DNA from 2 places in the Intestinibacillus sp. Marseille-P6563 genome. Region 2 is predicted to be linked to the other one. Evidence: a T-box and tRNA genes for the amino acid it is inferred to sense, from the RefSeq annotation. Region 2 holds a T-box; the other holds one or more tRNA genes.
The links. A T-box is a leader RNA that pairs with one kind of tRNA and senses whether it is charged. The one in region 2 lies ahead of EFB11_RS03315 (valine--tRNA ligase), so its partner is inferred to be a tRNA-Val.
Positions count from the first base shown of each region.

Region 1 (3,414 bases), on a different contig from region 2:
GGCGTGCTGATCTTGATGGGCCTGAAAAAGCTGATCGATTTCGGTACCACCTTCCTGATCGGCATGATGGTAGTCCGTATCCTGATGGGGGTCGCGGCTTTGGGCGTACTGGTCGGCATTTTCCTGGCCGTGCGCGAAAAGAAAAACGGTGTGGATAACACCTATCGCATCCTGACAGGACGCAATATCATCATCGTGTTTGCGGCGGCCTTTGTCATTCTGGCCTTGGTGCATCACTACGGTTTCCCGATTTTCAAGGTGTTCTATGGCCTGCTGCCGGTGCTGGCAGTGTATTATCTGATCTACCACTCCTATCAGCCGGAATTTTGTGTGATGTCGGTCGATTGTGGAGTCGCGATCGCGATGCTGCTGATCGTGCGTCGTGCACAGATCAGTGCTAACGTGAAGTATCTGGCGTGGGTGGCTGCGGCGCTGTGCATCGCGCTGGCCATTGTACAGATTGCAGCAGTGCTGCAGATCAAAAAGGCTGGCAGCAAGCTCAAGCTGGGCACCCATAAATGGGATTTCCGCTTCTCGTCCAATGCCTACGGCATGATGCTGGCAACGCCGGTCATCATGGCAGCGTTGGTTACGCTGGGCGCGGCTATGGGGCTGACTATTGCGCTGTATGCGATTTTTGTAGCTGCTGCGTACCTGTTTGTCACAGCGGTCTATTATACGGTAAAACTCATGTAAGAGGAAAAAGAGGCGGATGGCTCGGAGCTGTCCGCTTATTTTTTTCAGAAAGGAGTGCGCCATGAAACGGTGGCTTTGTCTGTTGCTGCTTGTGGGGACCTTGTCCGGATGCAGTTTGCTCATGCCTGCAGAAACCGCATCGACGCCAATCGATGCTGCGATGAAAACGGTGGACGTGTTAGCCGATGGCTCGGACAGCATCCGTCTGCGTGGCGCAGAGCTGGACGGGGATGAATTATTCCAGGCCATGGAGGCCGTATGGCCGTATGCCTTTACGATGGGTATGACGGTCTATGGCGATGGGACGACCGAAGTGAAGATCGAAGTGGCCGACCAGGCACGGCAGGAACAGGCTGCGACCCTGGCGCGTGGGATGGCCGAGCAGGCGACCGAGGGGCTCACCGACGAACGGGAAAAGCTGCGGGCGCTGCACGATGCTCTGGTGCGGCATTGCGTGTATGACGTGGAGACCGCTGAGAATGAGAGCAGCGTGGATGGCTCCAGTGCGCCCTTTACGGCATACGGTGCCCTGATCGATGGCAAGGCGGTCTGTGCGGGCTATGCGCGCGCCTTTGTGCTGCTGTGTCAGGCCGCGGGACTGGACGCCATTTATGTGGCCGACGATAGCATGAACCATGGATGGAATGCAGTGCGTGTGGATGGAGAAACGTACTTCATTGATTGCACCTTTGACGACCCGGTACCCGACCAGGGGGAATATGTTTCCGACGATTATTTTATGCTCACGACCGAGCAACTGCAAAGTACCCATGTTTGGGATGCAGAATTTTATGAACGGGTTATGGACGCAAAATGGGGCGTTTCGACGTAAAAACAGCATATATTCTGGTGCATCAGAAAAAACAAAAAAATATGAAAAAATATGTTGACAAATGGGTAGTGATGCCGTATAATAAATCATGTCGCTGGTGAGAACAAGCCGGTGAGCAAAAGAAATGGCGGTATAGCTTAGTTGGCTAGAGCGTTCGGTTCATACCCGAAAGGTCACTGGTTCAAGTCCAGTTACCGCTACCATATTCGGCCCGTTGGTCAAGTGGTTAAGACACCGCCCTTTCACGGCGGTAACACGAGTTCGAATCTCGTACGGGTCACCAATGGAAGTTTAGCTCAGCTGGGAGAGCATCTGCCTTACAAGCAGAGGGTCACAGGTTCGAGCCCTGTAACTTCCACCAGAAACGAAGGCATTCACAAACGTGAGTGCCTTTTTTCGTGTTTGCGAAAGGCCAAAGGAACGGGCTTCGTTCATCACAAAAAGCACTCACAAAAGTGAGTGCTTTTTTTATGCTCGTCACCAAGAGGAAAACACAAGATTTTTTATACTCCGAATGGCAAAGAGCAAGAATTGTGTTCCAAAAAAGAGTTAACATGAAAAAACAGGGTGAAAAATAAAAATATAGGAAATTTATTGGTAAAAACCAATAAATAAGCTTTTGGATATCGGATGATTTGACGAATCAAAAATGTGTAGAATTCAATATTTGGAAACAAAAAATGTGATTTTTAAAGCGACACAATCTTTGCACAAACTGCTGAAAATGATCAAAAACTTGGTATTTTTCCCGAGAAACCGGTGTGATATCATGAAATCACCAAGCAGATGACAGACGAAATGCAAGGGAGGAATCGATGTGGTTACAAAACGAATCATCATACAAAACAAAACCGGGATTCACGCCAGACCGGCGAGCGATCTGGTGAATTTGTGCAAGCAGTTCCCATGCGACATAAAGATCCTGGCAAATGGCAAAGCCCATGACGCTAAAAAAATTATGAACCTTCTTTTGGCCGGTCTAGTGAAGGGTACAGAACTCACCGTTCAGACCAATGGGCAGGAAGAAAAGGAAGCATTGGAAAAAGTCACCGCGTTCATTTTGGATCTGAAAGAATGATCTCGTAAACCCAAGACAGGAGGGATGAGGAATGGAGATAAATAGTCGGATGAGTTCCATTCTATATCTGATATTGGCGTCCAATGGCCAGATTCATACGGATAGCCTGTTGGACGAGATCGGTTTATCCCGCCGGGCACTGCAGTATGACCTTACCAAGATCAATACCTGCTTAGCCGATCATCATATCCCACCGATCCAAGTGAAAAATGGAAATTGCATCGTGCAAACCGAAAGCATCCCCGAAATCGAGCAGCTTTTGCAGACCCGGGCATCCTACTTGGCTTCCAGCCAGGAACGGATGACATTGGAAGCCATTTTCATTGCCCTCGATAACAATCAAACCACATTGGAAGGATTGCGGCAGGAATTGGATGTAAGCAAAAATACCATTCAATCGGATTTGCGTGTACTCAAGGAGCGGGTGACCGACAGCGGATTGCGGCTGCAATTTTCCCATAAGGACGGCTATTATTTTGAAGGCAAGGAACTGGCGATCCGTAATTTTATCTCGGATGAACTCAGTACAGTGAAAAATCGCGGCGTATGGCAGATGATCATTCAGCTGCTCAACCGGTCGGTGTGTCAAGTGCTGCAATGCAAGGAATGGGATGCCTATCGCACGGTGATTGCTGCCATTCAGCGCTATGGGGATGCGATTGCAGCCAGCTTTGTGGAGCAGTTTGTCCGGCATACAGCGGTGATGATCCTGGCAGCCGTTATCCGTGATCATATGACCGGACAGCCAATCGCCTTTGATCCCATGGAACGAAGGACATTGTGCTATACCGAAGAATTGGAACAGGTC
Region 1 covers NZ_UWOD01000002.1:1,023,052-1,026,465, reverse strand. The annotation lists gene EFB11_RS13250 (hypothetical protein) at 1-696, shown strand, start outside; gene EFB11_RS13245 (transglutaminase domain-containing protein) at 758-1,528, shown strand; tRNA gene EFB11_RS13240 (tRNA-Met) at 1,655-1,731, shown strand; tRNA gene EFB11_RS13235 (tRNA-Glu) at 1,737-1,811, shown strand; tRNA gene EFB11_RS13230 (tRNA-Val) at 1,814-1,889, shown strand; gene EFB11_RS13225 (HPr family phosphocarrier protein) at 2,346-2,606, shown strand; gene EFB11_RS13220 (BglG family transcription antiterminator) at 2,638-3,414, shown strand, end outside.
Region 1: it has a tRNA-Val gene. The T-box ahead of EFB11_RS03315 (valine--tRNA ligase) is inferred to sense a tRNA for this amino acid. The anticodon was not compared.

Region 2 (3,414 bases):
CATGCATCTGCTCCAGGCCGGAGAAGATCATGCGGGCAACCCAGAAGAAGATGATGTCATAGCCGGTGACCAGCACGCTGGTGGGATAGAAATAGTCGAGTTCCGGGGTCTTGTCCGGCCAGCCGAGCGTAGAGAACGGCCACAGCGCCGACGAGAACCAGGTATCGAGTACGTCCTCTTCCTGACGCATATGAGTACCGCCGCACTTGGGGCAGACGGTCACATCGGTGCGCGATACGGTCATTTCGCCGCAGTCGTCGCAATAGTACGCCGGGATCCGATGGCCCCACCACAGCTGACGGGAGATGCACCAGTCGTGTACATTCTCCATCCAGCGCAGATAGGTCTTGGAGAAGCGCTCGGGCACAAACTTGACCCGGCCGTCCTTGACGACTTCCATTGCGGGCTTTGCCAGCGGCGCCATCTTGACGAACCACTGCGCCGAGGTCATCGGCTCTACGGTCGTACCGCAGCGGTAGCAGGTGCCGACGTTGTGCTCGTGGTCCTCAGTCTTGACCAGATAGCCGCCCTCTTCGAGGTCCTGGATGACCGCCTTGCGGCACTCGTAACGGTCCATGCCCTGGTACTTGCCGCCGTTCTCGTTGACAGTCGCATCCTCGTTGAATACGAGAATCTGCTCGAGGTTATGACGCTGACCCATCTCGAAGTCGTTCGGGTCGTGGCACGGGGTGACCTTCACACAACCGGTACCGAATTCCATGTCGACGTATTCATCGCCGAAGATCGGGATTTCGCGGTTCATGATCGGCAGGATGCAGGTCTTGCCAATCAAGTGCTTGTAGCGCTCGTCGTTCGGGTTGACAGCCACACCGGTATCGCCCATAAAGGTTTCCGGACGGGTGGTCGCAACGACCAGTTCGCCCGAACCGTCTGCCAGCGGGTAGCGGATGTGCCACAGCTTGCCCGGCTGGGTTTCATATTCGACCTCAGCATCCGACAGCGCGGTCGCACAGTGCGGGCACCAGTTGATGATGCGATGGCCCTTGTAAATGAGGCCCTTTTCATACAGGTTTACAAAGACTTCCTTGACCGCCTTGGAGCAGCCTTCGTCCATGGTGAAACGCTCACGGCGCCAGTCGCACGACGAGCCCAGCTTCTTGAGCTGCTCGATGATGCGGCTGCCGTACTGGTGCTTCCAGTCCCACACGCGCTCGAGGAACTTCTCACGGCCCAGGTCGTAGCGGGTCAGGCCCTCTTCCTTGCGCAGGTTTTCCTCGACCTTGATCTGGGTCGCAATGCCTGCGTGGTCGGTGCCCGGCATCCACAGCGCCGAATAGCCCTGCATGCGCTTGAAACGGATCAGGATGTCCTGCAAGGTTTCGTCAAAGGCATGGCCCATGTGCAGCTGGCCGGTAACATTCGGGGGCGGGATAACAATGGTAAACGGTTTCTTGGTTTCATCGACCTCTGCGCCGAAGAAGCCGCTGTCGTTCCAGAACTTGTACAGCTTTTCTTCGACCGCAGACGGGTCATACGTCTTTGGCAGTTCGCTCATAAACGCAATACGCTCCTTTATCGAAAATTTGGTTTGACTGAAATGAAAAAAGCCTTCGTCCCAAAACTTTAGGACGAAGGCTTTTGCTTCCGTGGTACCACCTAAATTCGCAGGAAAGTCCCTGCGCACTTGGCGCCCCTAACGCGGGCGGTAACGGGTACGCTTACCTAATGTTCAGCGCACCGGCTCCAAAGCTACCTTCTCCCCAGCCGAACGAAGGCTCACACCAACCGCCTTCTCTCTTGCGAACAAACGCAGGGATACTCCTCTTTTTCATCGCCTTTATGATATTCTCTGTGAAATCCTTTTTATTATACGGATTTCTACTCCTTTTGTCAAGAACGGGGCGAAATTTTTCTCAAATCTGCTTGGTTTCGACCAGGAATTTGTGCTCATAGGCCTTTTGCAGCTTGTCGAGGTTCTCCGGGTCCTTGCCGCCGACCGGGATACCGTCGATTTCCCCAACCGGAGCGCACAGCGTGCCCGAACTCGACACAATAATCTCGTCGGCGTTCATCAGTTCGACCATGGTAAACGGCTGCTCAGAAGTCGGGATACCGTTCTCCTGCGCCAGTTCGAGCAGGTGCTTGCGCGTGATGCCCGGCAGGATGAGTTCATCGGTGGGCGCCGTGCGCAGCGTGCCGCCCTGCAAGATGAGGATGTTGGAGTGCGACCCTTCGGTCACACGCGAGCCGCGGTGCAGCACTGCCTCGTCACAGCCACGCGCATGGGCTTCCTGATTGGCCATGACGCTGGGCAGCAGATTGAGGGTCTTAATGTTGCAGTGCAGGAAACGGGTGTCCTCGAGCGAAATGAGCTTGAGCCGCTTGTGGAACGGGTCGAGCGGACACGGCCGCACGAACATGAGCAGATTGGGTTTGACGTCCGCAGGCGGAAAGGCGTGACCGCGGTAGTACGTGCCACGCGACGCCTGCCAGTACAGCAGCCCGGCAAAATCTGGGTCGGTCTGGTCGACCACCTTTTGCAGCTCGGCCTTGAGCTCTTCCCGCGTCAGGTGGAACGGCAGCTTGAGCAGACGGCAGGAGTTATAAAAGCGGTCCAGATGCTCCTCGAGTGCGAATAGCACACCGTTGACCAAATACAACGCTTCATAGCAGCCATCACCAAAGTAGACTGCGCGGTCCAGCGCCGGAATCATGAGCTCTTCCAGAGGGGCAATCTGCCCGTTATAGTAACCAATATTTTGCATATCCTTCGCCTCTTTCTCTCTTCTGCGTCGGTGGAAATCTTCTTCTGTCTGTATCATACTACGGCATCCGAAACTTCGTCAAGCACCCAAACTTATCGAGGACACATTCGGTTTGCCACCACTAATTTTTCGTGTTCGGTCAAAATTTTTAGGCTTTTTTCTATGGAATTCTTCGTTTCGATTACGTCCTATATTTTTTCTATTTCTCTCGGTTTTTGTAACAATATTCACCGATATTCCAAGTGATTCTCTATGATTTCCAGTTCATGCTTCCGGTATTTTAGTTAAAATGTTGTTGACTTTTTTTCATTTTTTACTATACTAAAGGTATCACTAGAAACTTATCCAGGTTTTGGACAGTTTCATGAAAGGGGATAAAAAATGAAAATCAACCATTCTCGTCGACGTGTCCTGGCTCTCTTGGCCGCTCTGGCGCTGACCGTGTCGTTGACTGCATGCGGTGGGGACAACGCAGCAACCGACGGCGGCAAGGCCTCTGCTTCTTCGGCAGCAGCTTCTTCTACGCCCGCTGCTCTGACCGAACAGGAATATCAGGATGCTGTGACAAAGCTTGGGGAAGAAATGTCGCAGATCCAGGAAGATGCCAATGGCATTGATGCAACCGATGTGGATGCTGCTAAGGAACTACTCGACAGCATGAAGCAGCCGCTGCAGGACTTCATGAATG
Region 2 covers NZ_UWOD01000001.1:627,454-630,867, forward strand. The annotation lists gene EFB11_RS03315 (valine--tRNA ligase) at 1-1,516, opposite strand, end outside; T-box leader at 1,583-1,802, opposite strand; gene EFB11_RS03320 (aminotransferase class IV) at 1,875-2,726, opposite strand; gene EFB11_RS03325 (DUF6376 family protein) at 3,108-3,414, shown strand, end outside.